One region of the Altererythrobacter epoxidivorans genome, then DNA from elsewhere that is predicted to be linked to it. Evidence: predicted binding sites of a transcription regulator. Region 1 holds the regulator's gene; each other region holds the start of a gene.
What was found. Region 1 encodes LexA, which represses DNA repair genes until DNA is damaged. Its sites were predicted from a motif close to GTTCCNCNCTTGTTCT; they were not measured.
Positions count from the first base shown of each region.

Region 2: a site for LexA is predicted at 1,653-1,668, ahead of AMC99_RS00260 (S24 family peptidase). Genes of this name have one in related genera too.
Region 3: a site for LexA is predicted at 4,832-4,847, ahead of AMC99_RS11170 (ribonucleoside-diphosphate reductase subunit alpha). Genes of this name have one in related genera too.
Region 4: a site for LexA is predicted at 1,945-1,960, ahead of recA (recombinase RecA). Genes of this name have one in related genera too.

Region 1 is NZ_CP012669.1:1,178,619-1,186,388, reverse strand. Features, by position in the region: gene AMC99_RS06010 (citrate synthase) at 1-1,054, opposite strand, end outside; gene gltX (glutamate--tRNA ligase) at 1,085-2,518, opposite strand; gene AMC99_RS06000 (ComEC/Rec2 family competence protein) at 2,546-4,726, shown strand; gene lexA (transcriptional repressor LexA) at 4,750-5,439, opposite strand; gene AMC99_RS05990 (molybdopterin molybdotransferase MoeA) at 5,540-6,712, opposite strand; gene moaC (cyclic pyranopterin monophosphate synthase MoaC) at 6,712-7,191, opposite strand; gene trpC (indole-3-glycerol phosphate synthase TrpC) at 7,361-7,770, opposite strand, start outside.
Region 2 is NZ_CP012669.1:50,624-58,393, forward strand. Features, by position in the region: gene mobF (MobF family relaxase) at 1-934, shown strand, start outside; gene AMC99_RS00260 (S24 family peptidase) at 949-1,584, opposite strand; gene AMC99_RS00265 (ATP-binding protein) at 2,010-3,647, shown strand; gene AMC99_RS00270 (HNH endonuclease) at 3,649-4,473, shown strand; gene AMC99_RS00275 (DEAD/DEAH box helicase) at 4,466-6,292, shown strand; gene AMC99_RS00280 (EcoRII N-terminal effector-binding domain-containing protein) at 6,292-6,726, shown strand; gene AMC99_RS00285 (hypothetical protein) at 6,794-7,770, shown strand, end outside.
Region 3 is NZ_CP012669.1:2,252,412-2,260,181, reverse strand. Features, by position in the region: gene AMC99_RS11190 (class I SAM-dependent methyltransferase) at 1-521, shown strand, start outside; gene AMC99_RS14020 (hypothetical protein) at 526-714, opposite strand; gene nadB (L-aspartate oxidase) at 846-2,432, shown strand; gene AMC99_RS11180 (TonB family protein) at 2,722-3,195, shown strand; gene AMC99_RS11175 (alpha/beta fold hydrolase) at 3,317-4,213, shown strand; gene AMC99_RS11170 (ribonucleoside-diphosphate reductase subunit alpha) at 4,901-6,952, shown strand; gene AMC99_RS11165 (PilZ domain-containing protein) at 7,124-7,507, shown strand; gene AMC99_RS11160 (DUF2171 domain-containing protein) at 7,613-7,770, opposite strand, start outside.
Region 4 is NZ_CP012669.1:1,422,784-1,430,553, forward strand. Features, by position in the region: gene AMC99_RS07150 (class I SAM-dependent methyltransferase) at 1-608, opposite strand, end outside; gene recA (recombinase RecA) at 799-1,857, opposite strand; gene AMC99_RS07160 (response regulator) at 1,986-4,448, opposite strand; gene AMC99_RS07165 (DUF2062 domain-containing protein) at 4,445-5,032, opposite strand; gene smpB (SsrA-binding protein SmpB) at 5,150-5,632, opposite strand; gene dapA (4-hydroxy-tetrahydrodipicolinate synthase) at 5,797-6,678, opposite strand; gene AMC99_RS07180 (lytic transglycosylase domain-containing protein) at 6,779-7,770, shown strand, end outside.

The DNA.
Region 1 (7,770 bases):
AATCGTCGTTGAGAGCCATTTCTTCAAGGCGCAGCGCGGTTTCGAAGACAGGGTCGCTGACCTTGAGCGCGTCAAAGACTTCACGAACGGTCTTCTGCATGACCGTCGCGCGCGGATCGTAATTCTTGTAGACGCGGTGACCGAAGCCCATGAGACGGAACGGATCGTTCTTGTCCTTGGCGCGCTCGATATAGTGCGGAATGCGATCCGGCGTGCCGATCTCGCGCAGCATGTTCAGCGCAGCTTCGTTGGCGCCGCCATGGGCAGGGCCCCACAGACAGGCGATGCCCGCTGCGATACAGGCAAACGGGTTGGCACCCGAAGAACCGGCAAGTCGAACGGTCGAGGTCGACGCGTTCTGTTCGTGGTCTGCGTGCAGGATGAAGATGCGGTCCATGGCCTTCTCAACGGCCGGGATTACTTCGTAATCTTCGGCAGGAACGCCGAAGGTCATGCGCAGGAAATTGCCGGTGTAGCTGAGCGAATTGTCGGGCTGCATGAAGGGCTGGCCGACCGAATACTTGTAGGCCATTGCAGCAATCGTCGGCATCTTCGCGATCAGGCGGTGGCTCGCGATCTTGCGCTGCTCGGGATCGGCAATATCGGTGCTGTCGTGATAGAAGGCCGACAGCGCACCGACGACACCGCACATGATGGCCATTGGGTGCGCGTCGCGGCGGAAGCCCTGGTAGAACTGGCGCAGCTGGTCATGCAGCATGGTGTGGCGGGTGATGGTGTAGGTGAAGTCGTCCAGCGTTTCCTGTTGCGGCAGCTCGCCGTTCAGCAGGAGGTATGCGACTTCCATGAAGCTGGACTCTTCTGCCAGCTGACCGATCGGATAACCGCGATGGAGAAGGATACCTTCGTCACCATCGATATAGGTCAGTGCGCTTTCGCAGCTGGCAGTCGACTTGTATCCGGGATCGAAGGTGAAGGCGCCGGTCTGGCCGTACAGCTTGCGAATATCGACCACGTCGGGCCCGGTGCTGCCTTCCAGCACAGGAAATTCGTAAGTCTGACCACCCAGTTCGAGTTTTGCCTGTTTGTCCGACAAAATGCTTCTCCTTTAAACGTTTTCCCGCGCTCAGCCTGCTGTTGCAGCCTGCGCTTCGATCCGCGCAAGTGCTTCTTCCCGTCCCAGAAGGACCAGAACATCGAAAATACCGGGCGACGTCGTCGTTCCGGTAAGGGCTGCGCGCATTGGTTGCGCGAGCTTGCCGAGACCCAGTTCGAGCTCCTCGGCGATTGATTTGGTAGTGGCTTCGAGTGCCTCGATTGTCCAGTCATTTTCACCGCGTAGCCGCTCTCCGATCACGGAGAGGCGCTGCCTCGCGTCATCGTCCAGCAAGCCGGCGGCCTTTTCCGTCATTTCGAGCGGACGCTTCTTGAACAAAAACTCCGCACCTTCAGCGAGTTCGTCGAGGTTCTTCGCACGTGTCTTGAGGACTGGCATCGCCTGCGCCAGCAGCGCGACATCGGCTTCCGGACCAATTCGCGGGGCGACCAGTTGGGCCAGGCGGTGGTCGTCTGCCTCGCGAATGTAGTGCCCGTTGAGGTTCTCGAGTTTCTTGAGGTCGAAGCGCGAGGGGCTCTTGCCGACGCCATCGATGTCGAAGAGGGCAATCGCCTCCTCGCGCGATATTTCCTCGCGGTCGCCGTGACCCCAGCCAAGGCGCAGCAAGTAATTGAACAGGGCCTCTGAAAGGATGCCCATATCGTCGCGATAAGAGTCCACGCCGAGGGCACCATGTCGTTTCGACAATTTGGCGCCGTCGGCACCGTGGATCAGCGGGATGTGCGCGTAGACGGGCTGCGCCCAGTCGCCCTCGATCTTGTCCATCGCGTGATAGATCGGAAGCTGACGGAATGCGTTGTTGAGATGGTCGTCCCCGCGGATCACGTGGGTCACGCCCATGTCCCTGTCATCCACGACTGCTGCCAGCATATAGGTAGGTGTGCCATCTGCGCGCAGGATGATGTAATCATCCAGTTCGGCATTACGGACCGTCACCTTACCCTGGACCTGGTCCTCGATGGTGGTTTCGCCTTCTTCCGGCGTTTTCAGACGGACTACGAACGGAGCGCCGAGCGGCGCTTCACTCGCATCCCGGTGTCGCCACCGGCCGTCGTAACGCATCGGCTCCTTCGCTGCTCGCTGGGCAGCGCGCATTTCCTCGAGTTCTTCTGGAGTGGCGAAGCACTTGTAGGCATAGCCCGCTTCCAGCAGCTTTTCAGCGACCTCGACATGGCGTGAACCGCGTTCGGACTGGAACACCGGCTCTTCGTCATATTCCAGCCCGAGCCACTGCAGACCGTCGAGAATGGCATCGATCGCTTCTTGCGTGGAGCGCTTGCGATCGGTGTCCTCGATGCGGAGCAGGGCCTTGCCACCGTGATGGCGGGAAAAGAGCCAGTTGAACAAGGCAGTCCGGGCTCCGCCGATATGGAGGAAGCCTGTGGGGGAAGGGGCAAAGCGAGTGATGACCGTGCCGGTCTTTTCTCCGCTTTCGCTTGCCATAAGTGCCTCAATCCTTTCAATAAACACATGGGGACACGTCACACGCCGATGGTGCCCACGGGGGACGGTCAGGGCAGCTTGGATGCTGCAGTGCAGCGCAATTGGCTTAGTGCAGCTCAATTGTCCAGTGCCGTGTCCTTGCTGGAGCGGAATTTGGACCGTTCCGGGTTCGATCGTGCGCCATGGCTGGTCGTCGCTTTCTCCGCTGGCATCGCGAGCTGGTTCCTGATGCCCGGTCCGCTTCAATGGGCCTTATCTATCATCATTTGCGTTCTGGTGGCCGTGTCCGCCGCGGCGGTGTGGCGCGACGACGGATCGAGATCGCATCTGCGAATGGCTGTCATCGCCTTGTCGGTGATGTTCGCACTCGGTGTCGCGACAATCTGGACGCGCTCCGAGATGGTTGGTGCGACACCTGTCGACAGGCCGATGGTCACGACCTTGTCGGGTTATGTGATCGACCGGGAAAATCAGCCAGCGCAAAAGCGCGCGCGGTTGACGCTGGCAATCAGGGAGGCGGATCGCGGCGCGGCGTTGAAGGTTCGCGTCAATGTCGACGAGGATGATTTATACCCTTCGGTGAGTGAGGGTTCGATCATCAAGCTTCGTGCTCGCCTGATGCCACCAGCGCCACCCATGTTTCCCGGCGGCTATAATTTTGCAAGGCGGGCGTGGTTCGACGGTTTGGCCGCCACGGGTAGCGCGATCGGGCAAGTGGAAGTCATCGACGGCGACCCAGCGCAATCCGGTCTCGCCAATGTCCAACGGCGGCTTGCCAGCCATGTTCGGAGCCAACTGGACGGTTCCGCGGGAGCTATTGCTGCAGCATTCGCCAGCGGAGATAGGGGGGCGATCTCCCCTGCCGACGATGAGGCTATGCGCGACGCCGGGCTGACGCACCTATTGTCGATCAGCGGCCTTCACGTGAGCGCGTTGATTGCCGGTGCATATTTTCTCGCCATCAGGCTCCTCGCGCTCTTTCCGGCAATCGCCCTGCGCGCCCGGCTTCCGATCGTTGCGGCCGCAGTCGCAGCAGGCGCCGGGATTGGATACACCCTGCTGACCGGAGCCGAAGTGCCGACTGTCAGGAGCTGCGTCGCCGCCTTGCTAGTATTGGGAGCGCTGGTGCTGGGTCGTGAGCCGCTGTCGCTGAGACTGGTCGCGGTAGCTGCCTTCACGGTTTTGCTGTTGTGGCCGGAGGCGATCGCCGGGCCGAGTTTCCAGATGAGCTTCGCCGCCGTCATAACAATAATCGCACTGCATGGTTCGCGGCCCGTGCGGGAGTTTCTCTCGCCGAGGGATGAAAATTGGCTTGCAAGGTTCGGTCGGCGAACACTCATGCTGTTAGTAACCGGCTTCGTTATCGAGATCGCGCTGATGCCGATTGTCCTGTTCCATTTTCACAGGGCGGGCGTTTACGGCGCGCTTGCCAACGTGATCGCTATCCCGCTCGTAACCTTTGTTTCCATGCCATTGATCGCGTTCGCACTGGCATTGGACGTGGTTGGGCTTGGCGCTCCCGCGTGGTGGATCGTGGAGCAGAGCCTCGACCTTCTCCTGAAGATCGCTCACACTACAGCAGCACAGCCGGGCGCGGTTAAACTGATGCCGCAAATGACATACGCGACGTTCGGTTTCTTCATCGCAGGCGGGCTTTGGCTTGCCTTGTGGAGTGGCAGGTTCCGGCTGCTCTCTGCTGTTCCGATTGCCATCGGATGCATCATGCTGGCGCGCACGCCTGTCCCTGACCTGCTCATATCAAGCGATGGTCGACACGTCGCCATCACAATGCCGGACAATAGATTGCTGAGCCTTCGCGATACGAGATCGGATTACGCAAGGGACAACATGATCGAACTGGCGGGAACCCGCAGTGAGCCCGTCCCGGTCGAAACTTGGCCAAGCGCCGATTGTTCTCCCGAATTCTGTGTCCTTGATATCGAACGCGACGGACGGAAGTGGTCGTTGCTGATGGCGCGAAACAGGGTCAGGGTAGAGGAGCGGTCACTCGCTGCCGCTTGCGAACGTTCCGACATTGTCGTGGCAGATCGCTGGCTACCGGCGTCTTGCAGGCCGCTCTGGCTGAAAGCGGACGCTGCCTATCTGAGGGAAAATGGCGGGTTATCGATCGACGTTGAGGGGCGAGAGATCACCACAGTGGCATCAGCGCAGGGGCAGCATGGTTGGTGGCAAGCCGCCGAGAAGTAGCGGCTCGCCAATCAACCGGATTTTCAGTGATAGCGGCGGAGCAATCCGGCTAGCTTGCCCTGAACAACCACTTCATGAGCATCGTAAATCTGCGGATCGTACATTCCGTTTGCCGGATCGAGCCGAACCTTGCCGTTCTCACGGCGCAAATACTTGAGTGTCGCTTCCTCGTTCCGCACCAGGGCGACAACGATTTCCCCGTCACGGACGGAATCGGTCCGGCGCACGAGGGCGAAATCACCATCGAAAATGCCCGCTTCGATCATCGAGTCGCCAGAGACTTCGAGCGCATAGTGCTCGCCAGGGCCGAGCAGGGCGGCAGGCACCGGCATCGATGACTGGCCTTCGATCGCCTCGATCGGGGCACCGGCTGCAATCCGGCCATGAAGCGGAACATCGATGATATCGTTGGCCGGTTCGGGCGTACGAGCCGCAGCTGCACGCGACATTGTGACAGGATCATTGGCTGCAACCGGACGCTTGACCGCAGGGGTCGCATCTTCGGGCTGCTTGATGACTTCAAGTGCGCGGGCGCGATTGGGAAGCCGGCGAATAAAGCCGCGTTCCTCGAGCGCGCTGATCAGGCGATGGACACCCGACTTGCTCTTGAGATCGAGCGCCTCCTTCATTTCTTCGAAGGATGGCGAAATTCCCGTATCTTCAAGCCGTTGCTGGATGAAGCGGATCAATTCGTGCTGCTTTGCCGTCAGCATGGCGAAAACCTCCTCTGGTCGCCCGTTCTCGTGCACCGATAAGGTGAACGAATAAGGAACAATTAGGCAACAGTTTTCACCAAGTCAAGCTGCGAGGCTGTTAGAGCAAGATGCACTCCACCCGTGAACCAGTCGCAAGCGCCGTGCTTTCAGCCGGACGATCAATAAGGCAGTTCGACGCAGCAAGCGTTGCAAGCGCGGATGAATCTTGCGAGTCCGAGGTGACAACCGTTGTCCCGTCCCAATATCCGCGCAGGAATTCCCGTCGCGATCCGGTCGGCGCCAGATCGCAACCCAATTTCGCTACGGCTCTGAATGGCATCGGAGCGGCCGCGCCCATCGCGGCTCTCGCATATGGCATGACGAAAAGGAGGCAGGTGACGAAGCTGGAAACAGGATTGCCGGGAAGCCCGAAGATCACGGTCTTCTCTCTCCGCGCCACCATCAACGGCTTGCCAGGCTTGATGGCCACTTTCCAGAAGTCGATGTGAGCGCCCCAGTTTTCGAGGGCAGGACGCATCAAATCGTGATCGCCGACAGATGCGCCGCCAGAAGTTACGAGCATGTCGAGGCCGTCGGCTGTCGCGAGGGCTTCTGCCAGGGCATCCGGATCGTCGCCGACAGGGCCGATCCTGACGATTTCGCAGCCCAGCTCTGCGAGCATCGCGGAGATCATCGCGCCATTCGATGCAGGTATCTGATCGGGTCCGCAATCTTCGGGATTTGCGGACAGCTCGTCACCGCTGTCGAGTACGCCGACCCGCAGGGGCTGCATTACCGGCAGCTTCGCATGGCCCGAGCCGATGGCGAGTGCGAGCTGTGCAGGTCCGATCCGCACGCCCGCCTTCAGCACGAGGTCGCCTTTGGCAAAGTCGAAGCCGCGGCGGCGAACGTGCTTGCCCCTATCCGGATGGTCATGCGTGCATTTGACCAGACCTCCTTCGACCTCTGCATTCTCCTGGATGAGAACTCGGTCCGCGCCTTCGGGCATGCTGGCGCCAGTAGAGATCCGCACGCATTCACCGGCACCGACCGGTTCTGCGAACGGGTGACCTGCGCGGCTCTCGCCAACCAGTTGCCACGGTCCGTCGCCGTTTAAAGCGTATCCATCCATTGCGGAGAGGTCTGCCGGGGGTTGGGTGCGGTTCGCCCTGAGGTCTTCGGCGAGGTAGCGTCCGATACATCGATCGACCGGCAGTGTGATAACAGGGCGCGGATCGACGAGATCCAATACACGGCTCTGTGCGTCTTCGAGGGATAGCAAGGCAGCCATCAGTCGGCGATTTCTGCCCGCCAGTGACCCGATTTGCCGCCGGTCTTCTCCAGGAGACGAACCCCTTCGATGACCATGCCTTTTTCAAGCGCCTTCGCCATATCGTAAATGGTGAGCAAGGCTGTGGATGCGGCGACCATTGCCTCCATTTCCACCCCGGTTTTCCCGGTGAGTGCGGCGGTTGCGGTTACGCGGATCGCGCAATCCTCGAAATCGAATTGCACTTCGACAGATTCGAGCCCGAGTGGATGGCAAAGCGGGATCAGGTCGGCCGTCTTCTTCGCTGCCATGATCCCGGCAATCCGCGCGGTGCCGAGAACGTCGCCTTTGGGAGCATCGCCAGCCCTGATCGCCGCAAGCGTTTCCGGCTTCATCGTGATGCGACCGCCTGCAACAGCCTTGCGCACCGTTTCCGCCTTTGCACCGACATCGACCATGCGCGCTTCGCCGCTTTCACCGAGATGGGTCAGATCGCTCATCCGCTTGCTCATTCTTCCGCTGCAAATCCTACTGGATGGAACACATGGAACACAGTCCATGTAGAGGAAAACTGGGGCGTCGGCGCAAGGCTGTCCTGGCGCATTTCAACCGGATGTCCCGAAGACTACATGCGCCGTGCCTGCCAGAAAATGCGGCAGTAGGATAGCGTCAGCCGAGCAGTAGCTTGCGAGTTGCAGCCTCGACATCAGCTTCGCGCATCAGGCTTTCCCCGACAAGGAAGGTTCGCACGCCTGCGCTGGCCAGCCGCAGGCAATCCCGGTGCGAGTTGATCCCGCTTTCGCCCACCAGCAAGGTCCCTTCAGGCGCAAGTCCCGCCAGCCGTTCGGTCGTCGCAAGGTCTGTCCTGAACGTCTTGAGGTCTCGGTTGTTGACCCCGATCAGGCGTGATTTCAGGCGCGATGCCCGTTCCATTTCGGCCTCGTCATGCACCTCGACGAGCACGTCCATCCCGCGTTCCAGCGCAGCAGCCTCGATTTCCTGCATTGCGCTGTCTTCCAGCGCAGCGACGATGATGAGGATCGCGTCTGCACCGATGCTGCGGGCTTCTGCGACTTGCC
Region 2 (7,770 bases), 1.1 Mb from region 1:
TGCTGCCGAAAAGTGGCTTTCGCTCAGCCCGGCGGATCGGGATCGGACCTCGATCTACGCTTCGGGACGGGCTTTACGTTCTGCGGTCAACGAGGCTGTTCAGCGCGGACTCAAGGCCAACGGCGAGCTCGGCCCACGATCGGGCCGGCTGACCGTTCATTCGCGGGTGAATGTGACACACGAGGAGCTGCGATACCTTCGCACATATCAGCCGGGCATGGTCCTCAACTTTCGCTCGCGCGACAGCACGCAGAAACTCTCCAAGGGCGACTACACCGTCAAGACCATCGACCATGCGCGCAAGCAGCTCGTGCTTGAGGACAGGAAGGGGCGGGTTCACAAGTTCAATCCCGCGCGATTACGGCCGGGCGCAGTCGAGAGCCGGCTGTCGCTCTTCGAACGCAAATCGCTTTCCATCATCGAGGGTGACAAGATCCGTTGGACCGACAACGACCACAAGCGCGGGCTATTCAATGCCGACCAGGCCAGGATCGTGGCCATCGACACAAAGGGCGTCTTGGTGAAGACATCAGCGGGCAAGGAGCTTCGCCTGAGCCGCGGCGACCCCATGCTCAAACGCTTGAACCTCGCCTACGCCCTCAATGCGCATATGGCGCAGGGACTTACCTCGGATCGCGGGATCGCAGTGATGGACAGCCGCGAACGCAATCTCGCCAATCGGCAGACCTTCCTGGTCACTGTCACCCGGCTTCGCGACGGCCTTACGCTGATTGCAGACAATGCCGAGAAACTCGGCCGGGCCATCAAGTCCAACAGCGGCGAGAAAGCGTCGGCACTTGAAGTAACACAAAGGCTCAAAGCGGCAGCTGCCAACGGGCTTTCGCAAGACAAGGATGTTGGCAGTGCTTTGCCTGCAAGTGACAAGCCCGAACTCACAAAGGAAAAGGTAAAGCCGTTCGAAATCGGGATTTAAGCCGAGGGGAGCTCCTAAAGCGCGCGTCCGAACCAGATGACACGCCCGACCACTTGGATTTCGGACCGATCGACGTCGTCCCAGCTGGGATAAGCCGAATTATCGCTGCTGATGGTGATCTTGCGGCCACCGGGCTTTAGCGTCACGCGTTTGACCACCAGCGCGTCGTCGGCGCGCAGGACGTAGATGCCGTCACGCAACCGCGAGCCTTGGTCCGATGCATCGACCAGCACCTCGTCGCCATCGCTGAGTGTCGGTTCCATGGAGTCGCCCAGGACGTGGATGATCGAAAGGCTGGCGCTTTTTGCCCGCGTTAGCCGGCCAAGCCAGCGTTCGTCGAAACCAAAGCGGGTATGGGCGGTCTCGCTTTCGGCAATCGCTCCAAAGCCCGCCGATGCATCGACATTGAGCACGGGTATTTCGATCAACCCGTCACGTATGGGCGCGGGCGGTCCGCCAAGCACTTGCTCGTCGACCCCGAAGAAGCTGGCAAGCGTGCGCCGGTCATCGTCATCCAGCTTTCGCGGCGAGCCGCGCTTGATGAACTGCTGAATGTAGGACGAGTTTCGTCCGATCATCCGCGAGATCGAGGAATATCCGAGCCGTCGCTGCTGGATCAGGCGATCAAGCTCCTCTCTGACATGTTCCATCGTGTCGTTCCTTCTGACGGTCTCAGGAGAGAAGGAAATCTCCTAGACTCGATGGAACCTTCCTACTAAGAACAAAATAGGAACACAAGTGCTGAGTGAGTCGAGGAAGGCCATGAAATTGCTGGATCGCATTGAGCGTCATTTGAAAGAATCGCACATGTCGGCGACACGGTTCGGTCGTCGGGCGGTTGGCGATCCGCGGTTTGTCCTGGACTTAAGACAGGGAAGGCGGCCGCGGCGACGGACCTTGGAAAAAGTTGAGGTCTATCTCAGCCATGCCGAGGTGCGAAACGGAGACAGTCTTTGAACGCAAATCGTTTGTCAGCTTTCATTTAACGATCATCCCGCTAAGTTCGATGCCGTTCGACGCGGGGGGTAGCGGGCTGGATTTCAGCAAAGGTGCCCTCCTTCAAGGGGGCGGCTAAGTGAATGATCTGATTAATCAACCCGACGCGCCACGGCTCATTTACGGGCTTCGGGACACAGGCTACAGTTTCAATACCGCCGCCGCTGACATCATCGACAATTCAATCGCGGCCAACGCGACCGAGGTCAATGTACGAATAGAGCTGTCCGAAGACGGCCGTAAATTCGTTTGCTTCGGTGACAATGGTGATGGAATGGACAGCGAGATGCTGTTCGACGCTATGCGTTACGGGGCGCCTGCCAGAGCTAATCTCGCCAGTCTCGGCAAATTTGGCCTTGGTCTCAAGACGGCATCCAGTTCAGTCTGCCTTAGGTTTACGGTCATTTCCCGCGAGTCCGAAGAGGCTGACTTCGCTAAGCTCGCTTGGGACCTTGAGCATGTCGAAGAGCAGAATCAGTGGGAAATGCTCCGCGAAGAAATGACCGCAGACGACTATGAGCTCTTTGAAGAGCTTTGCGGTGACAAGGGCACGCTAGTGGTCTGGTCCAAATGCGACCGTCTGTTGTCGAAAGAATATGACGATCCGGGTGGCGCGAGAGAACAGGCTGCAATCAGACGACTGGGTGAGCGGCTGATCGACCATGTCGCTCTCATTTATTATCGCTTCCTCGACAAAGGGGACGATCGTGAGAGGCACGTCTCGATAACCGTAAATGGCGAGCAAGTCAGACCGTGGAACCCGTTTTATCCTGAAAAGGCCGATCAGGTCCTCTCGCCTGAACAGCAGAAGCTTGAGATCGAACTGGAAGACGGGTCGGTTGAAACAGCGCAAATCAGGGCGTGGATTCTGCCCAACCGCCGGGATCTCACCAAAGACGAGCAGAAAGTCGCGAATATCACCAACCGCGGCCAAGGGTTTTACATTCATCGCGAAGGGCGTGTGATCCAGCAGGGTGGCTGGCTCGGCGTGTTTGGCGCTGTTGAGCCGCATACATCATTGCTGCGCGTCGAGTTCGACTTCACTCATAAGCTTGATGAGGCCTTCAAAGTCGACGTCAAGAAGTCGAAAATTCTCTTCGATCCGGCCCTTGAGGAAGCGCTCAAGACCTTGCTTCAGCCGACTTATCGCGAGGCAGGAAACCGCTACCGACGCAAGGAGAAGGCAGCTGCGGTCGAGCGCGGCGTCGATCACGGCAGCGCGAATAAAGTCATCGGCAATACGCCTTCGACCAAAAAACCGGACGTTCAGTCTGCCGACGCGGGTCAGAAAACCGCTACGCTCAACAACAATCGCGGTGCAGGCATAAAGCTCCGGGTGCCCGTGGATACGCACGTAAACCCGGACAGCATTCACGTTGAAGCTGTTGAAACCATTACGTCCGGTGATCTCTGGGAACCGGCCATGCGCAGCGATGCAGAGTCAGGCTTCGTGGCAGGCGTCCGCATTAACAAGCACCACGACTTCTATCTGAAAATCTATCAGAGGGCTGCCGCCAGTGGCTATGCAGTCGAGGGTATGGATCTGCTGCTGTGGGCTTTTGCTGTGGCTGAGCAGAACAACACCAACGATGACCTTGAGCCTATATTTGAGGACATACGCAACGAGATTTCGACCAATCTCAAGAAGCTGCTGCGTGAAGTGCCTCTGCCCGACGACGAAGAGCTGACAGAGGCCGGGGACGAAGAAGGGGACTGAGATGCTTGCCGAGAAGCAGGCTCTGATCCGCCAGGAAGTCGAGGAGGGAACCGGCGCTGCAATTTGCCTGGAGGAAGACAGGTCCGGAGTGCAGACAGCGATCAGGCTCTGGTTTGCAGACCTTGAGCGCTCTCACAGCCCGATAGTCACTCTTCGGCCCACGGGTCTGCGCCGCTTTGAAGCGAAGCTGGCATTCGGCAATTTTGCAGCTGATACGATCCGGCAGATGCAGCAGGCAAGCGCAGAAGAGCTCCAGCTCGCAAGGGCACTCGTCGCATCAGTAGCATCGAGCGCAAATCTGAAAATCGCTAACGGTCAGACAACCGATGACTGGATAATCGACAATGGCAGTTTCACGATTATCGCAGAGAAACGGGGTATCGAGAGCCGGTTTGACGATGATTCCGTTGCAGAGACCTGCCGTGAGCTCGTCATCCCTGTTCTTGCCGCAATGGCAGAACTTTATGGATACGACCCGATCGAGGAAAGCGCCCCGTCCGATCAGGAAGCACTGACTGAAGGCGCCGTTAAACTCACCGTCGTACGCCGGCGCGAACGGAACCCACGCAATCGTTTGCTCTGCCTGCGTATCCACGGGGCCGTCTGCAAGATCTGCAGTCTTATTCCCGGCAAACTCTACGGCGATGCCGGGGCTATCATTGAAGTGCATCACCTGCAGCCTCTGTCTCTTTCCGGGGACCCCAGACCATACGATCCGGCAACAGACCTGATACCACTTTGCCCAAACTGTCACCGCGCGGTCCACACAAGGCGCCCTGTTCCGTGGACACCTGCAGAACTCAGAAGCAAGCTGTCCAGTGACTGACGGGCCTGCACCGCTTCCTGCCGATTTCAGGCAGCTTTCAGCGGCACCTCCTCAGGGCTGGGAGCTGTCGTCAAGAGTTGTGCAGCCGGAAATCCGGATCCGGAAAGAGGGTGCTGGTTTTGCGATCCACGTTGCTGGCACCAGAACTGTGCGGGGGGAAAAGAAAGTCTGGGACGCGCCCGGCCCGGACTACAACTGGGTCGCCGACGGAAATGTAATCCGCCCACTTCCTCACGATACGCCGGCCATAGTCCGGCAGATGCTGGGCGGGCAGCTGCCGAAAACGCTCAGCTTTCCCGATGTGGTGCGTCTTGTCCGGCTGGGTAATCCCGACATACCTGTCATAGCTGAAGAGAGCGTCTTCCACTCAGCGCAATCGGCTGCTGCCGACCTGCGCCCGGATCAGGACATTCCGGGTCTGCATGCGACTCTGTTCCCGTATCAGGCTCAGGGCGTAGCATGGATGGACCAGACCATACGGCATACTGGCGGCCTCATTCTCGCTGACGAGATGGGGCTCGGAAAGACCATCCAGATTATTGCCCTGCTGCTCTGCGAAAAACCGGAAACGTCACGACCAGCCCTCATCATCTGCCCGACGAGCCTGATCGCCAACTGGCGGAAGGAGATAATGAAGTTCGCGCCCGAGCTTTCTGTTCTCATCCACCGCGGACACAACAGAACCGGCATCACCGCGGGTCTGCAGCGGGCCCAGGTCGTGCTTTCAACCTACGACACTGTGGTCAACGATATATCCATTTTTGCAGGCATGACCTGGTCATGGCTGATCTGTGATGAGGCGCAGGCTCTGAAAAACCCCGATTCCGGGCGCAGGCGGTCAGTCGGGAGGATTCCCAGGCAGCGAACCATTCCGATGACAGGGACGCCGGTCGAGACATCGCTCCTGGATCTCTGGTCGCTTGCCGACCTCGCGATACCTGGATTGCTGGGAAGTCGGCAGGACTTTGAAGCCGATCATCCGGACTCCGAGGAATCGGCAAAGAATCTGGCTCGTCTGACCGATCCCGTTGTTCTCTGCCGAAAAGTGAGGGATGTCGCCGGCGACCTTCCGGAGCGCATCGATATCGATCTGCCACTCGAACTCGGCGATGAGCTTTCCCGGCGTTATGATGAAGTACTGGCCGAGACGCTTGAGAAGTACCCTGTGGCAGGCAATCTCGTCGCGACAGGTCAGTTGCAGCTCTTCTGCGCCCATCCCTGGCTGCAAGGATCGGGCGACCCCGAGAGGGATCAGGACGCTGGGATCAAGCCGTCAGCCGGAATGCCGCTCTTCACACCGAAGGTGGAGCGCGCAATCGCTATTCTCGAAGAGGCGTTCAGGAGCGGACGCAAGGTTCTGATCTTCGCAATTTTCAATCGCTGTGGCGAGATTCTCCGTGAGGCAACACAGGGACGGCTGCCGGATGCATACTGGGGGGCGATCAACGGGGCCACGCCGCAGGAAGAGCGGCAGGCAATCGTTGACGCATTCTCCTGCCACGATGGGCCGAGCTGCCTTGTACTCAATCCAAAAGCGGCGGGTGCCGGACTCAATATAACAGCTGCAACGGTAGTCATTCACTTCACCCAGGCATGGAACCCTGCACTTGAATCCCAGGCAAGCGCCCGCGCGCACCGACGCGGGCAGACCGAACCTGTCTATATCTACCGGCTGTTTTACGAGGACACGGTCGAACGGGTGATGATTGACCGATCTCAGTGGCGCCGCGAACTTGGCAACGAAGCAGTCCCGGTATCGACACGTGATGCAGATGATCTGAGGCGGGCCCTTTCAATCCGGCCTGGCGGAGAAAATTGATGAGCAGTCAGACTTATGAGAAGCCGCTGACGGCGAACGACACTGGAGAGACCGGAGGTCATCAGGCAGGAATACACATACCGAAATCACAGACGGATCTGATCGCGCTGCTTCCGTTTCTCGATCCTGCGCAGAAGAACCCCGATGCCTGGCTGGAGATGACGGACGACACGGGCGTGACCTGGCGCTTCCGCTATATCTACTACAACAACAGGCTTCATGATGACGGCGGGACAAGGGACGAGTACCGCATCACCCATATGACCAAGTTCTTCCGCGCTGTCGGTGCGACGGAAGGCGATGTAGTCGTGCTTACCGGATCTCCGGGAAGTCTAACCTATTCTGTGTCAGTCCGGAAGGATGAGTCGCCTCAAGGCGAGGAGGCAGGTGCACCGGTGAGGGTCCGCCTGAAAGGCTGGCGACGTGTACATTAGAGAAGCCGGAGAGCCGACAGATCCGCCAGGCGCGCGGCACCAAGGAAGCATCCGACAACCTGGATCGGTGGATGATCTCCCGATCGGCGTCCTTCACCTTGGTGTGAAGACTGCAACGCTGGAGAGGGCCGGTTTCCGCACCGTCGGCGATCTCGCCAGCGTAACCCGGGAGCAGATCATCCGGATTCCCACAGTGGGCTGGCGTACGGCCGATCTGCTCAGTGAAAACCGGCAAGCTTTGATTGATGCTTCGGATGCTGAGACGGGCACTGACTGGGACAGGTACTGCGAAACAACGCGTATCCCGCTCCTGCCGCATGAGGGCCGGCCGAGTTCAGGTAAAGACTTTCTGGCTTCCCTTCCGGACTTTCTCGCCGGGGTCGCCGACAATCTTGCTGACGAAACCTTCTCCGCAATTCTTCGCGAACGTATCTGTCAGCCTCCGGAACGGCAGAAGACGCTCGATGAAATAGCTGCGACAACCAGCCCTCCGGTCACCCGCGAAAGGATCCGGCAGAAGGAGAAGAAGCTGCTGGGGCAGCTGACCGGCGGGCTACTCAACGAGACCTATGGAACGCTGGGAATACATTTCCGTCCGGAGTTTTCGATCTGGTGGAAACGGGCTGCTGACCGTCTTTCCCACCTTGAGGAAATCGAGTTCACAGATTTCGTAGAAGCCCTCTCCGCTGAATGGGAGGTGCCCAATCATGCGGTCATAACACAGCTCCCGATCATCCTTGCGATCGTCACCGGCGAACCGCAGATGTCCGGTGAGTTCCGGGCAGCGAGTCGGGTCGATCCCCGGCTTTTCGGCGATCTGAGGGGGGAAGTGCTCGGGCTCCCACTGAACCGACTCAGACTGGGCAGATACGCTGAGCGTCTGGCTGAAGCCGGATCAGAAACTGTAGGGGATATCGTCGCGAGGTTGCGCGCCGGCAGCCTGGGGGCAAGGAGAGGAAAGGCGGACGAGGTGGCTGCGATGCATGCAAATCAGCTGGCCTCCTGCCTCCGTGATGATGGTCTGATCGACTGGCGGTCATACCG
Region 3 (7,770 bases), 1.1 Mb from region 1:
CCTATCAGGGCACGGCAGAGGCGCTGCCCCTGGATGACAAGAGCGTCGATGCGGCGCTTGCCATCCTGACCGTCCATCATTGGGGTGACCTCGCCGCGGGCCTGTCGGAGATGCGGCGGGTGGCACGAAAGCGCGCCGTGCTGCTGACATTCGATCCCGATTGCCGCGATGCGTGGTTGCTCGATTACCTGCCTGCCCTCGCTGAACTCGATGCCGAGCAGATGCCGGCGATGGAGGAATATGTGCGCCACCTGGGGCCCGTCTCGATCACGACGGTCCCGATCCCGCACGATTGCATCGACGGGTTCCTCTACGCGTACTGGCGCAGGCCGCAGGCCTATCTCGACCCCCGCATCCGCAAGGGTAGCTCGTCGTTCTGGAAGCTCGACGGACTGGAAGCGGGCCTGCAGAGGCTCGAAGACGATCTAGCCAGCGGGGCATGGGAACAGGCCCATGCCGAACTGATGTCGGCCGACAGCTACGACGCAGGCTATCGTCTGGTCGTAGCCGAGTTCGACTGACACTTCAGCCCAGCCGGTGCGGACCCAGTCCTGCGTCCCTGACGCGCAGGACGCTCCAGACATGCGGCTCTATCTCTTCCATGTGCGTATTGCAGTTGCGGCACCGTCCCACGTGCATCCCGCCTGCCTTGCGCAGGTTGGTCTTGTCGACCGAATGTCGCCCGAGCGCGCAGGCGAGCATACCAAGTTTCATTATTCGCGACCCTCCAGAAGCCCCCGCCCCTGTCGATCCTGCCTTAGCGCGGGCACGGGCGAACCCCATCGCCAATTCGACGGGCCGTTCTCTGCTTGCCGCACGGTGATGCGAAGGGCATGAAGCGCGGCATGAACGAAGCGAACCACGACGTCCTAATCATCGGCTCCGGTGCTGCCGGCCTCACTGCAGCGCTGGCCCTCGCCCAGACGAAAAAGGTACTGGTGCTGGCCAAGGGATCGTTGACCGGCGGTTCGACGGCATGGGCGCAGGGCGGGATTGCCGCCGTGCTCGATGCTGGCGACACCTTCGACAATCACATCCGCGACACGATGATCGCTGGCGCGGGATTGAACCGGCGCGAGACGGTCGAGTTCGTCATTGAGAATGCGCCTGCCTCGATCGACCGGCTGTGCGAACTGGGCGTGCCCTTCAATCGCGAAGACGGCGACCTGCACCTGACGCGTGAAGGCGGACATAGCCACCGCCGCATCGTCCATGTGAACGATGCGACCGGCTGGGCGGTGCAGGAAGCCCTGCTCAACGCGGCGAAGGCCAATCCCAATATCACGCTGTTGCCGGGGCAGACCTGCATCGACTTCATCACCGGTCGCCACGGCGAGAAGTTTTCGGGCGATGGCCGCGTCTGGGGCGCCTATGCGCTCGACGAGGAAAGCGGCACGGTGAAGAAGCACGTGGCCAAGGCGACGATCCTGGCCGCAGGCGGCGCCGGTCGCTGCTACCTGTTTTCGACCGCGCCGCGCGGCGCGACGGGCGACGGGATTGCAATGGCATGGCGGGCGGGTGCGCGCGTCTCCAATATGGAGATGATGCAGTTCCACCCGACCTGCCTCTACAACCTCGAGGTCAAGAACTTCCTCATTACAGAGGCCGTGCGCGGAGAGGGCGGCCGCCTGTTCAACCCGGTGACGGGTGAGCGGTACATGGAGAAGTACGATCCCGAGCGGCTGGAGCTTGCCCCCCGCGACATCGTGGCGCGCGCGAACGACGACCAGATCAAGCGTTATGGCCTCGACTACGTCCACCTCGACATCAGCCACCAGCCGCCCGAATTCGTGAAAGAGCATTTCCCGACCATCCATGAAAAACTGATGGGCCTGGGCATCGACATGACGAAAGGTCCGATCCCTGTCGTCCCGGCGCAGCATTACACCTGCGGCGGCGTTCTGGTGGATCTCGACGCGCGCACCGACCTTCCGGGGCTATGGGCGGCAGGCGAATGCACCGAAAGCGGGCTGCACGGGGCGAACCGCCTCGCATCGAACAGCCTGCTCGAATGCTTCGTGTTCGGGGAAGCCGCGGCGAAGGACATCCTCGATTGCTGGGACAAGCTCGATGCGCCTCCGCCGATCAAGGACTGGGACGAAAGCCGCGTGACCGATTCCGACGAGGAAGTCGTTATCAAGCAGAACTGGACCGAGATACGCCGCTTCATGTGGAACTATGTCGGCATCGTGCGGACGACCAAGCGGCTGGAACGGGCCGCGCACCGCATCAAGCTGCTGACCGACGAGGTCGAGGATTATTACGGCCACTTCCGCGTCACGACCGACCTGATCGAGCTTCGCAACCTGCTCAAGGCATCGGAACTGATCGTGAAGAGCGCCCTCGCGCGCCACGAAAGCCGCGGGCTGCACTTCACGCTCGACTACCCCGAAACCGATTCCGTCGCGCGCGATACTATCCTTGTGCCCTAGCGGCGGACGGCCCCGGCACCCGATTTCCATTTGTCGGGCATCGTTCGCCGTTCATCGGGCCTGATCGACTTTCGCAGAGCGCAGCCGCGATTGGCAGAGCGCAACTGGTGTTTTTGTCGGCCCCTGCCATCTTCAAAACAGGAGGCGGGCCCGACCCCCAAGCGACCAATCCCTGACAGGGTCCGTCTCCCGATCGACCTATGTAGCCTTGGCACGAGTGTACGGGACTGTGCTCAGCAACCTTGGTCAAAAATGGCCGGTCATCCCTCAAGATTGAAAGGATGATCCTATGACGAATTTTGTAAAGCTCGCCCTCGCCGCAACCGCAATGACAGTTGCCGCTCCCGCCTTTGCCGACGACATCGTCGTGCAGACGAAGCCGCAGATGGACCAGTGGTCCGCGCGGGTCACCAACGAACTCAACAGCGCGCTCGAAAAGGCCGAATGGCACAATGGCGCATCGAAGCCGGGCATCGTGCAACTGCGCTTCACCGTCGACCAGAACGGCAAGGCAGAGGACATCTCGGTCATGCGCAGTTCCGGCAACGATCGCACCGATGACAATGCCATCACAGCCGTCTCGCTTCTCGACAGCCTCGGCGATGCCCCTGTCAGCTCCGTTGCCAACAGGACGTTCCAGGCCAACATAGTGTTCGCCCGCAACGACCTGCAGAAGGTGAACTTCGTGAAGGAACTGCGCCAGAGCGAGCGTGACCGCATGGCACGCGGCGATGCCGAAGAGGTCATCCTGATCGGCGGCTGATCCGGACCCTGTCGGCGGCATTGCTTGCCGTTTCCCGGATAATTCTCCAGACTGACACACAGGTAGAGCGGGCGGCACGATCGCCCGCTCTCTCGTTGCGAGGAACAGGGAAAGGGATGGCATGCCTCAGGTATCGGCGAACGGGCTGAATTTCGAATATGACGAGCATGGCAATGCGGGCGATCCGCCCATGCTGCTGATCATGGGCCTCGGCGCGCAGATGACGCTGTGGCCGATGGAATTCGTCGAAGCGCTCGCCGGGCGCGGCTTCCGCGTCATTCGCTACGACAATCGCGATATCGGCCTGAGCGACAAGCTGCATGGCGAAAAAGTACCCGGCATCGCCTGGCACGTGATCCGCAAGCGGCTCGGTTTCCCGCCGAAGGTTCCCTATACGCTGAGCGACATGGCGGCAGACGGCGTCGGCGTGCTCGACGGCCTTGGCATCGACAAGGCACATGTCGTCGGCGGATCGATGGGCGGGATGATCGCCCAGCTCGTCGCCGTGAACCACCCGGAAAGGGTCAACAGCCTGACCTCGATCTTTTCGACCACCGGCAATCCTAAGCTGCCCCCGGCACAAAAGACCGCGATGCAGGCGCTGACGCAGCGTCCGCAATCTATGGAAGAAGATGTGCTGGTCGAACACGGGATGAAGGTGTCCCGGGCGATCGGCAGTCCGGGCTATCGCCCCGATCCCGAATGGCACCGAGAACGTGTACGCGAGGGCGTGCGCCGGTCGGTCTATCCCGAAGGGATGGTGCGCCAGATGGCCGCGATCATCGACGATGGCGACCGCACGGCGCGGTTGGCCAAGGTCGATGTGCCGACGCTGGTCCTGCACGGCGAAGACGATCCGCTGGTCAGGGTCGAGGGCGGCCGCGCCACGGCAGAGGCCATCCGCGGCGCGAAGATCCGCACGATCCCGGGCTGGGGTCACGATCTGCCGGTGGCGCTCGTCGACACGCTGGCAGACGAGATTGCGGCCCACGCGAAATCGGCAATGGCGACCGCCTGATTCCGGTTTGCGAGGGGTGGGAATCTCTCTCCCCCGCGAATCGGGCAAGGGGCGCTGCCGATCCGAATCGGGGCCAGTGCAGCGTTGAACAGCGTTAACGGACACGGCCCCCGGGCCGATCATCGGGCGTGCCGGTCGAGCGCATCCGGCGAACGTGCCCATGCCATTTGCAGGCAGTTTGAGACCTTCCCCGAGGGCGGCTCCGGATTCGAAAATTGCGCGTCAGGATTCGATTGATTCTCAACCCCTGCACAGCCCTTTTGCCCGCAAAAATTTTTTCACGGATTCATTTAGGGGCTTGCGCAGCGGCAAACCCAAGGATTGTCCACGCGTCGCCCTGTTTTATCAGCGCAACACACCCGATGCTTTCCCCGGAACTTGAAGGTTAATCGCGTTTAACCCTCTTGCGTGCGAGTCCCGTCTGATTCACTATCTAGTGGTTCCAGACGCGGGGGCACACACAAGACCTAGTTATTTGACGCAGAAACACCATATCTGCGGGCAGGGAACGATTCGGTCTTGCGGGTCGCATTTTGTCTGAGAGCTGTGGGCAAAAACGGGAAAACTAATTCACCGTCGACGCCCGGAAATTGCTAGGTGGGGGCATCCCTGCCGAGTCGAACACATACGGAACATCGGCGCTTGGAAGCGGTTGTTCCTCGGGGCAGAACGGAAGCGGGGCAAAAAATGGAATTGAGGACTGGAGACGAAGCGGCGATGGGTCTGGAGCAAGATATTACGAATACGGCCCCGGCACCCGAAGCGCCCACGGCGAAGTCCTCCAAGCCCGCGAAAGGGGCAAAGGCAGTAGGCATGGAACAGGCAGACAAGGGCACGGACGAGCTGGTCGCCGAAAAGGCCGGCGAAGCGCTGGCCGGTGCCATGGCACAGGTCGCGAAATCCGCCGTCGATATCGATTCGAAGAAGATCAACGATCGCCGGTTCAACATCACGATCGATGAATCGCGTGACGAGAACCTGACCGAATTCGGCAAGGAAACCCTGACCGACCGCTATCTGCTGCCCGGTGAACAATACCAGGACCTGTTCGCACGCGTGGCCGATGCCTATGCCGACGATCAGGATCACGCGCAGCGCCTCTACGACTATATTTCGAAGCTGTGGTTCATGCCGGCAACGCCGGTGCTGTCGAATGGCGGCACCAATCGCGGCCTGCCGATCAGCTGCTATCTCAACAGTGTCGAAGACAGCCTCGATGGTATCGTCGGCACCTGGAACGAGAACGTGTGGCTCGCTTCGAAGGGCGGCGGCATCGGCACCTATTGGGGCAATGTCCGCGGCATCGGCGAACCCGTCGGCCTCAACGGCAAGACCAGCGGCATCATCCCCTTCGTCCGCGTGATGGACAGCCTGACGCTCGCGATTTCGCAGGGTTCGCTGCGCCGTGGTTCGGCCGCCTGCTACATCGACATCTCGCACCCCGAGATCGAGGAATTCCTCGAGATCCGCAAACCTTCGGGCGACTTCAACCGCAAGGCGCTGAACCTGCACCACGGCGTGCTCGTCACCGACGATTTCATGGAAGCGGTCCGCAACGGCGAGGAGTTCGATCTCAAGAGCCCGCGTGACGGCAGCGTTCGCAGCACCGTGAATGCGCGCTCGCTGTTCCAGAAGCTGGTTGAAACCCGCCTTGCCACGGGCGAGCCCTACATCGTGTTCTCCGACACGGTGAACCGCATGATGCCCAAGCATCACCGCGAACTGGGCCTGAAGGTCTCGACCTCGAACCTCTGCGCCGAGATCACCCTGCCGACTGGCCGCGACCACCTCGGCAACGACCGTACGGCGGTTTGCTGCCTGTCTTCGCTCAACCTCGAAAAGTGGGACGAGTGGAACAGCGACAAGACCTTCATCGAAGACGTGATGCGCTTCCTCGACAATGTCCTGCAGGACTATATCGACCGCGCACCCGACGAAATGGCACGCGCCAAGTATTCGGCCGCGCGCGAACGGTCGGTCGGTCTCGGCGTGATGGGCTTCCACTCCTTCCTCCAGCAGAAGAACATCGGCTTCGAAAGCCCGATGGCGAAGGTCTGGAACCTGAAGATGTTCAAGCATATCCAGGGCAAGGCTTCGGAAGCATCGATGCTGCTGGCGCAAGAACGCGGTGCTTGCCCCGACGCCGAAGAAATGGGCGCGATGGAACGCTTCAGCTGCAAGATGGCGATCGCTCCGACGGCGTCGATCTCGATCATCTGCGGCGGTGCTTCGGCCTGTATCGAACCGATCCCGGCCAATATCTACACGCACAAGACGCTGTCGGGCAGCTTCATCGTGAAGAACCCGTATCTGGAGAAGGTGCTGCGCGAAAAGTCGAAAGATTCGACCAATGTGTGGAACTCGATCCTCGAGAAGGGCGGTTCGGTCCAGCACCTCGACTTCCTGACGCCGGAAGAAAAGGCGACCTTCAAGACCAGCTTCGAAATCGACCAGCGCTGGCTGCTCGAATTCGCTGCAGACCGTGCGCCCTACATCGACCAGGCGCAGTCGCTGAACCTGTTCATCCCGGCCGACGTCGACAAGTGGGACCTGATGATGCTGCACTTCCAGGCATGGGAGAAGGGCATCAAGTCGCTCTACTACCTGCGTTCGAAGTCGGTACAGCGCGCCGGTTTCGCCGGCGGCGTGGAAGCGGACAACACCAAGGACGCTACCAAGTTCGAACTTCAGGCGGGCGGCGAACAGACCGACTACGAGGAATGCCTCGCCTGCCAGTAAAACGATCGGATCAATTCGATTGCGAAAGGGGGATGTCCGAAGGGGCGTCCCCTTTTTCATTGCCGCTCCCGCTTCGCGCCATGCCTGCAAGCAGACTTAACGAGACGTTAGGCATCTTGCGCTATCCCGGATGCACCGGAATTCGAGCCATTTCTGGCAGGGGTGTCTGCGATGATGAGAACGCGCAAGGTAGAACGTAAACAGACGGAACTGGCGGGGCAGTGCTGCACCAGCCAGGGGCGGCTGTTCGATATCACCGTGCACGACCTCTCGGATGGCGGATGCCGTTTTGCGGATGACGATCCGGCGTTGTTCGTCGGCGCACCGACCAACATCATGATCAATGGCACGGGCCCGCACCGTTGCTTCGTCCGCTGGCGCGAAGACGGGCAGGTAGGCGTATCCTTCGTCCGCCCGATGAGCGGCGACGAGATCGAGCAGGTGCTCAGCGGCAAGATGCCGCCGCGCGCGCCGGTCGAGTCCCTGCCTGCCGAACGGCCAGCCGCTGCACCGCAACCGGCAGCGCCGACCGGCATGGTTCGCCGTTTCTGCTGACCGGTTCTCCGGCCAGGAATCGCAAGAACCCCGGGCGATCCTCATGAGGGGAAGATCGGGCCGGGGCCTTAATGCCGGTTATTCCGGCTTCATATTATCGCTGGTTCAGGCGTTTTCGAGTGTCGCCTTGGTGCCGAGACCGTCCGGGATGCGCACGCCCTCCTTCAGATAGACGCGGTTGTCGTCGATCTTGTCCACGTCGGACATGGCGAGGAAATGGTGCATGTCGTCGCTGCTGTCAGACTTGGTCAGCTTGATCGCGT
Region 4 (7,770 bases), 240 kb from region 1:
AGCCGATCGAAGGCTATGTCGCGCCATCCGGCATCTGCCAGGATCCCTGCCACCCGGTCTTTATCAGAAAAGGCGAATGGTCCCGGCGCATGAGGGTCGGGCGGTGGTCCATCCGCAGGCGGCAGGATCTTGCCGAACTCACCGAAGAACGGGTTGTCGGCAACCGTCCGGAAGCAGGAAAATACGAGACCTGCACCGCGCACAGCCTGCCCCCGCAAGTGTGAGAAAGCAGCCACGGGATCATCGAAAAACATAACACCGTGCCGGGACATCAACACGTCCGGTCTCGCACCGGGTTCACAGGTCCATTCCGCAGCATTGGCAAGATCGAATGCGACGTTGTCATCCGCGGTAACGCGCGATTTCGCAGTCTCGATGAGGGCTGGTGAGAGGTCAATTCCTTGAACGAAGGCATCGGGCCTGTCACGCGCCACCAGCAACGACAGTTCGCCCGCTCCGCAACCGACATCGAGGACATTGGCCCCAGCAATGTCCGAAAGGCGGCGGCGCAGGTGCGGTGTCAGTTCACTGAAGCTCAGATCGGTCCGCTGCCATTCGGCAGCCCAGGATTGTCCGACCCTGCCCAGCCAGTCTTGCGCGCCTGTCATCACTTTCTCCCCCGTGCCTTCGTCCGTGCGCTTGGCATGAAGCGCAAGGTTTGGGCAAGGCCGGAGAAGTCCGGAAACGATGTTTCCACGTCACCCAAACGAAAAGCCGGCGGGAATTGCTGATCGAGGCAGCATCCGCCGGCTTTCCTTGTTTCCGAGCAACCCTTCGGTGCCCGCTTGAGCGATGATGTCAGTCTTCCGCGTCCGGGCCTGTCATCATCTCCTCGGCGACTTCGTCGGTCCGGCCGCGAATGGCAGCTTCCAACTTGTCGCAAATTTCGGGGTTTTCCTTGAGGTAGGTCTTCGCGTTTTCGCGGCCTTGGCCAATCCGGATACTGTCGTAAGAGAACCAGCTACCCGATTTTTCGACCACGCCGGCCTTGACCCCCAGATCGAGAATTTCGCCGATCTTGGAGATGCCCTCGCCATACATGATGTCGAATTCGACCTGCTTGAACGGCGGTGCCACCTTGTTCTTGACGACCTTGACGCGGGTGGCGTTGCCGACAACCTCGTCGCGGTCCTTGATCTGTCCTGTGCGACGGATGTCGAGGCGGACCGAAGCGTAGAACTTGAGCGCATTACCGCCAGTCGTGGTTTCCGGATTGCCGTACATCACGCCGATCTTCATGCGCAGCTGGTTGATGAAGATCACCATGCACTTGGAACGGTTGATCGACCCGGTGAGCTTGCGCAGGGATTGGGACATGAGGCGCGCCTGCAGGCCGACATGGGAATCGCCCATCTCGCCTTCGATTTCGGCGCGGGGGACCAGCGCAGCTACCGAGTCGACCACCAGCACGTCGATCGCGTTCGAACGTACCAGTGTATCGGTGATTTCGAGCGCCTGCTCGCCCGTGTCGGGCTGAGAGACGATCAGTTCGTCGATATCCACGCCCAGCTTCTTCGCATAGACGGGGTCAAGCGCGTGTTCGGCGTCGACGAAAGCGGCAGTCCCACCGTTCTTCTGCGCTTCTGCAATCACATGCAGCGCGAGAGTGGTCTTGCCCGAGCTTTCGGGGCCGTAAACTTCGATAACACGGCCCTTGGGCAGGCCGCCAATACCGAGCGCGATGTCGAGACCAAGCGAACCGGTCGAGATCGATTCGACGTTCATCGCTTCCTTCGAGCCCAGCTTCATGGCCGAACCCTTGCCGAAAGCACGGTCGATCTGTGCCAGTGCGGCGTCGAGCGCCTTTTGACGATCCACGGAATTTTCCTTTTCTACCAGCTTGAGATTCGCGGACATCGCATGGCCTCCTTCGCTTGCCTAGGGGTGCGACCGGGTTATCGACCGCCCCGCTGTAGGATTGCGATGTATTCCATTTGTTCTCATAGAACAAGTGGGGAACGAAATTTTTTTGCCGGGCTGGAAAATCAGCCCTTCTTCGTTCCTGCCTGGCGCATGATAGCTGCTACCCTGTCGCCGATCTGCTGGACGCTGAATGGCTTAGGCATGAAGTGCATGTTCGGAATATCGATGTCCTTGCGCAGCTGTTCTTCCGCATAGCCGGACATGAACAGGACGGGCAGCTGCGGCTTCAGCTTGCGGATCTCGCGGGCCATCGCGGGGCCATCGAGGCCGGGCATCACGACATCGCTGACGACCAAGTCGAACGCTCCGCCCTGTTCCACCGCGGTCAGGCCCTCTTCCCCGTCGGCGCAGGATGTCACGGTATAGCCGGCACGGGTCAGTGCGCGTTCCGCCACGGCACGCACCATGTCCTCGTCTTCGACAAGGAGGATGCTGCCCCCGCCCGACCATTCGCTGGACGGTTCGGGCTTTGTCGGTGCTTGAGCGGCGCGGCTCGGAACTTCGCCCTTGTGCACGGGCAGGTAGATCGTGAAGCGGGCACCGGTCGGGTACCCTTCGGCGTTCTTCACATTGTCTGCAAAGATGAAACCGCCCGATTGCTTCACGATGCCATAGACGGTCGAAAGGCCAAGGCCGGTGCCCTTCCCTTGCTCTTTCGTCGTGAAGAACGGCTCGAACAGCTTGGGCAAGGCTTCGGCAGGGATGCCCCCGCCGTTGTCCTGCACGATCAGGACAGCATAGTCGGCCGCCGGAAGGATTTCCGAGCCCATCTGCTGGACCTGGGTGGAGGTAACACGCCGCGTCAGGAGGGATATCCGCCCCGCCTTCACACCATGCGACTGGATCGCATCGCGCGCATTGACGGCCAGGTTCATGATGACCTGCTCAAGCTGCTGTGGGTCGGCGCGCACCGGCCCAAGGTCGCGATCATGCTGGACGTAATAGTCGATCTTGTTGCCAATCAGGCGAGTGATGAGCGGGCTGACTTCGCTGACCACGTCCGGCAGCTGGAGTATCTCGGGGCGCAAGGTCTGCTGGCGCGAGAATGCCAGCAATTGCCTGGTAAGCGCCGCCGCACGGTTTGAATTTGCGCGAATTTGCTGGATGTCGTCGTAATCGCTGTCGCCCGGTGTATGGCGCAGCAGCATGAGATCGCATGTGCCGATAATTGCAGTCAGCACATTGTTGAAGTCATGCGCGACGCCGCCAGCAAGCTGGCCGACCGCCTGCATCTTGGTCGCCTGGGCGACTTGCCGCTTCAGCTGCGTTTCCTCGGACGAATCCGTGAGGCTTAGCAGTACCGCCGCTTCGCCCAGTCCGCGCACACCGGCGAGGCCCATCGACACCGGCTCGTCCGGGTTGGAAACGAGCCTGATCGCCACATCACCGCTGGTCGCGGGCCCACGCCCATGGCGACGCACGGCATCAGAAAGTGGCCCCTTGTCTTCGCGAACGACCAGGTCGGTCGGGAAAGCCGGCAGGCCGCGATCTTCCCTTTCGACAGAGCGCAGGAAGGCATCGTTCCCGAACAGGAAACGGCCATCGCGATCCGTCATGGCAAGGCCGAGCGGAAGCTGTCCGAGCAAGGCTTCGAGCTGGGCGACACCGGCTTGCGATGGACCGTCCCATCCGCTGCCGATCCCGACGCCGCTATCGACGAGCAGCATCAACGATTGCCCCTTGTCGGGCGCAGAACCGCTGCGTTTCTCGACCGCATCCAGCGGAACATGTATCAGGGTCTGGGGCGTACCGCCCCGCCCTTCGCGCGAGAAATATATGCGATCGCGCTCGTCGGATCGCAGGAATCCCACGAAATCCTGCCCAGCCAGTGTCGCATTGGGATCGCCCGCGGCACGTTCGGCGAAGCCGGTGCTTACGCTCTTGATAACGCCCTGAGGCGTAGTGATGACCGCTTCGATGCCGGAACGCGAGAGCATCCGGCCAAGTTCGCCTGTCACGTCGATATCGATCGATTCGTCTTTGACTTGGCCTGCGCATGGCGCGAACCGCCAGACGAGATGATCCTCGCCGCGACCGGCGCGCTCTGCATGGACCTGCCAGCGCGCTTCGAAGTCTTCACTCTCACCGAGCGCGGACGCCTGCGACACACCATCACGCCACGCCTCGCGCGCTAGCCTCACGAGTGCCTCGAGTTCGCCGGGCTTGGCAGGAAGGTTCGGCGGTGCACTTTGCGAACCGAACCACTCGACAAATGTGCCATTCGCACAGACCAGCCGGTTTGCGCGATCCGTGATCGCTATCGCTTCGCCTTCGCGCTCGATGGCTGCGACAGTGACCGACCAGTCCGGCGCGGAAGTCACCTCTTCACTCGGGTTGCGTCGCATCATCTCGACCATCGCGAAGCCTGCGAGCAGGACGACAAGGCCGAGCACGAAGGCGAGAGCGACCACGACCGAGGAAGTGACGGCGAACAGCACGGCGGCGCTCAGCATGAATGCCAGCCCCAAGCCGCCAATCAGCATCCGGTTGTTCGAATTGCCGGCCTTTGCGAGCAATTCCTTCATCCTTCTTTCGCCCCCAGACGACTGTCGAGCCGGGCTTCCATCAGCTTGAGCCGTTTTGCCCGGCGACGGGCGACCATAAAGCGCCAGATGAAGCTGGAGAGGAGGTATCCGACTGCTGCCGACACGATTGCCAGAACGACGAAGCCAAAGGCGGTAACCCCGGCGAGTTCGAAGAATTGCGCCAGCGGCCCGCGGTCATCTGCGAACTGGCCGGCTGCACCGGGGCCAACGACAGCATCGATATTGAGCACCAGTTCTCCGGTTTCCTTCGCGACGACCGCCCAGAACGGGAAGGTCAGCGGGTTCGTTACGAAAGTAACAGCTGCCGAAAGGGGGACGTTGGCCCGCGCCGGGAGAGCAAGAAATGCAGCCAGGAATATCTGGCCCAAGGGAACTATGAAGGCAGCAAAGAGCCCCAGAGCGACACCGCGAGGAACAGAGCGCCGGGTGAACCGCCACAACTCGGGCGACAGGAACCTGTGGGCGATGGGCGCAAGGTATCGGTTGCTCGCCATTTCCTCTCTCGAGGGCATGTAGCGCCGCAATTTATCTGCCAGCCAGGTTTTCGATCCGAATTCGCTCATCGTCCGGGGTCGCCTTGCTCCGCCTCTACCGCTTAAGCAAGTGCCCAATCAGTATATTCGGCGAAGCGGTTGTCGTTTTCGACATGGGTATGCCGCCTGCATTCGCCAAGCGGTAAATCAGCCCCGGTCGCGCATCAGGCGCGCCTTGTCGCGCTTCCAGTCGCGTTCCTTGATCGACTGGCGCTTGTCATGTGCCTGCTTGCCCTTTGCCAGTGCCAGTTCCACCTTCGCCCGGCCAGTCCGGTTGAAATAGATCGACAGCGGGATCAGGGTCATGCCCTTGCGCTCGACGGCGCCGAACAGCTTGTTGATCTCGCGCGAGCTCAAGAGCAGCTTGCGAGGGCGTTTCGGCTCGTGATTGAGGCGGTTGCCATGCGAATATTCAGGGATGTTCGCATTGATGAGCCAGACCTCGCCATCGCGAACCTCGGCATAGCTGTCCGCAATGGTCGCTTCGCCAGCGCGCAAGGCCTTCACCTCGGTGCCATGCAGGGCGAGCCCGGCCTCGAACTTTTCGTCGATGGCATAGTCAAACCTCGCCCGCCGGTTCTCGGCGACGATCTTCTGCTTGTCGAAAGTTTCTGGTTTGGGCCTTGCCATGGTGGCCCGGCATTTAGGGATTCCTCTTTCGAAAGCAAACCCTGTCGCGTCGTCAAGGGTTGCAACGCAGCAGTACGCGGCACCAGATGCTCGATGCGGCGATGAAGTTCGTGATGAAGCACAATCCGCCCGATTGAGAACACCGGACGTACGGGCACGCGGGGCTAGACTAGTCCCGCGTGCTCCAGCGCCTCGTCAACAGCCTTGCGGCTGGCCTCGCTCGCATTGACCAGCGGCAGGCGGACATCGCACTCCAGCCAGTCATGCACGCGTGTCAGGGCATATTTGACCGGCGCGGGGCTTGCATCGGAAAACATTGCATAATGAAGCGGGAACAGCCGGTCGTTGATCTCACGCGCCTTGACCAGATCGTTCGAAGCGATCGCGCGGTGGAATTCGGCACATAGCGCCGGTGCCACGTTCGCAGTCACCGAAATACAGCCCGAACCGCCTGCTGCAGAATGCGGCAACCACAGTTCGTCATTGCCCGAAAGCTGGCAGAAGTCGTGATCGAGGCCCATGCGGTGGTCGGCAACGCGCGAGAGGTCACCACTCGCATCCTTGATGGCGACGATCCGATCGGGATATTTGCTGACCAGTTCGACCACTGTTTCGTCCAGCAGGTCGGTAACCGTGCGTGCCGGGACATTGTATAGGACGATCGGCAGGTCGCTGTTCTCGGCCAGAAAGCTGAAGTGCGCAATCAGGCCAGCCTGGCTGGGCCGGTTGTAATAGGGCGCAACGCAAAGGCCAGCCGCAGCGCCAGCCTTCTTGGAAAAGTTCATGTGAAGCAGGGCATTTCGCGTGTCATTGCTGCCGCAACCGGCGATCACTGGCACCCGGCCTGCCGCCTGTTCGATGCACACTTCGATGACCCGGTGATGTTCTGCATTGGAGAGCGTCGACGCTTCACCGGTGGTTCCGCAGGGCACGAGCGCGCTGCTTCCGTTCTCGATTTGCCAGTCGACGAGACGACGAAAAGCCTTCTCGTCGAACGCTCCGTCGCGAAAAGGAGTCACAAGAGCCGGAATCGAGCCGCTGAACATTGCCGTTTACCCTCACAAAATCCCATAAGCGCATGAAAAAAGGAACGACGCAGTGGGATCTTTCGTTTATTCAGCGCCTGATAAGGAGCGCACCCCCAGAATGTCCAGCATGGTTCGAAAATCTCTTCTTTTCCTCGCCCTCTCAGGAGCCAGCGCGCTGGCGCTGACGTCGCCGGTACACGCCGAAGATAACACGATGAAGGTCACCTACCAGCCCAGCGCCGCGGGCCGTGCGGTTTCGCAGTGGGAATATCTGGTTGCGAGCGACAAGCTGGGCTTCAGCGACTATGCCGATTTCCTCCTGAAGAACCCGGGTTTTCCGAAAGAAGGCCTGCTGCGAACGCGCGCTGAAAACACGCTCGAAAACGAAGCTCCTTCTTCGCGCGAACTGGTGCAATATTTCGATCGCAACCCGCCGCAGACTAATTCGGGCCGGGCCCGCTACGCCCTCGCTCTGGCAGCCGTCCAGCGTCCCGAAGCGTTCGAGATTGCGCGCAAGGCATGGCGCGATGGCAGCATGAGCAGTTCTGCCGAAGCCTATCTGATGGGCCTTTACGGTGCCCGCTTCACGGCTGACGATCACATCGCTCGCATGGATGCCCTGTTGTGGCATGGCGACAAGGAAGCGGCCGCGCGCCAGATCGTCAACGTTCCCGCTGCAAACCGCGCTCTTTTCATGGCGCGCCTCGCTCTCGTCCAGAAGACCGCGCCCGAAAGCGCCGGTGTGATGGTCCCTGCAGAAGCGATGAGCGATCCTGGATACGTCTTCAACAAGGTCCAGTATCACCGTTCCACCGGCAATCTGCCGGCGGCAGTAACAACGCTGGCAACGCGGCCGAAATTTGCGACCCCGGCACATGATGCAGAGGACTTCGTCGCGGAAATGCTGGCGGTGGCCAAGGGCGCTGGCAGCAGCCAGGCTGTCGCGATTGCCAGTTCGGTCGACGACCTGTTCGCGCCGGGTACCGACATCAGCGATGGTAGCTATCGCTTGCGCGACAAGTACACCGACCTCATGTGGCTCGGTGGCACGAAGGCTCTTTGGACCCTTGGCGACGGCGCGAAGGCTGCCCCGCTTTTCTACCGTTATGG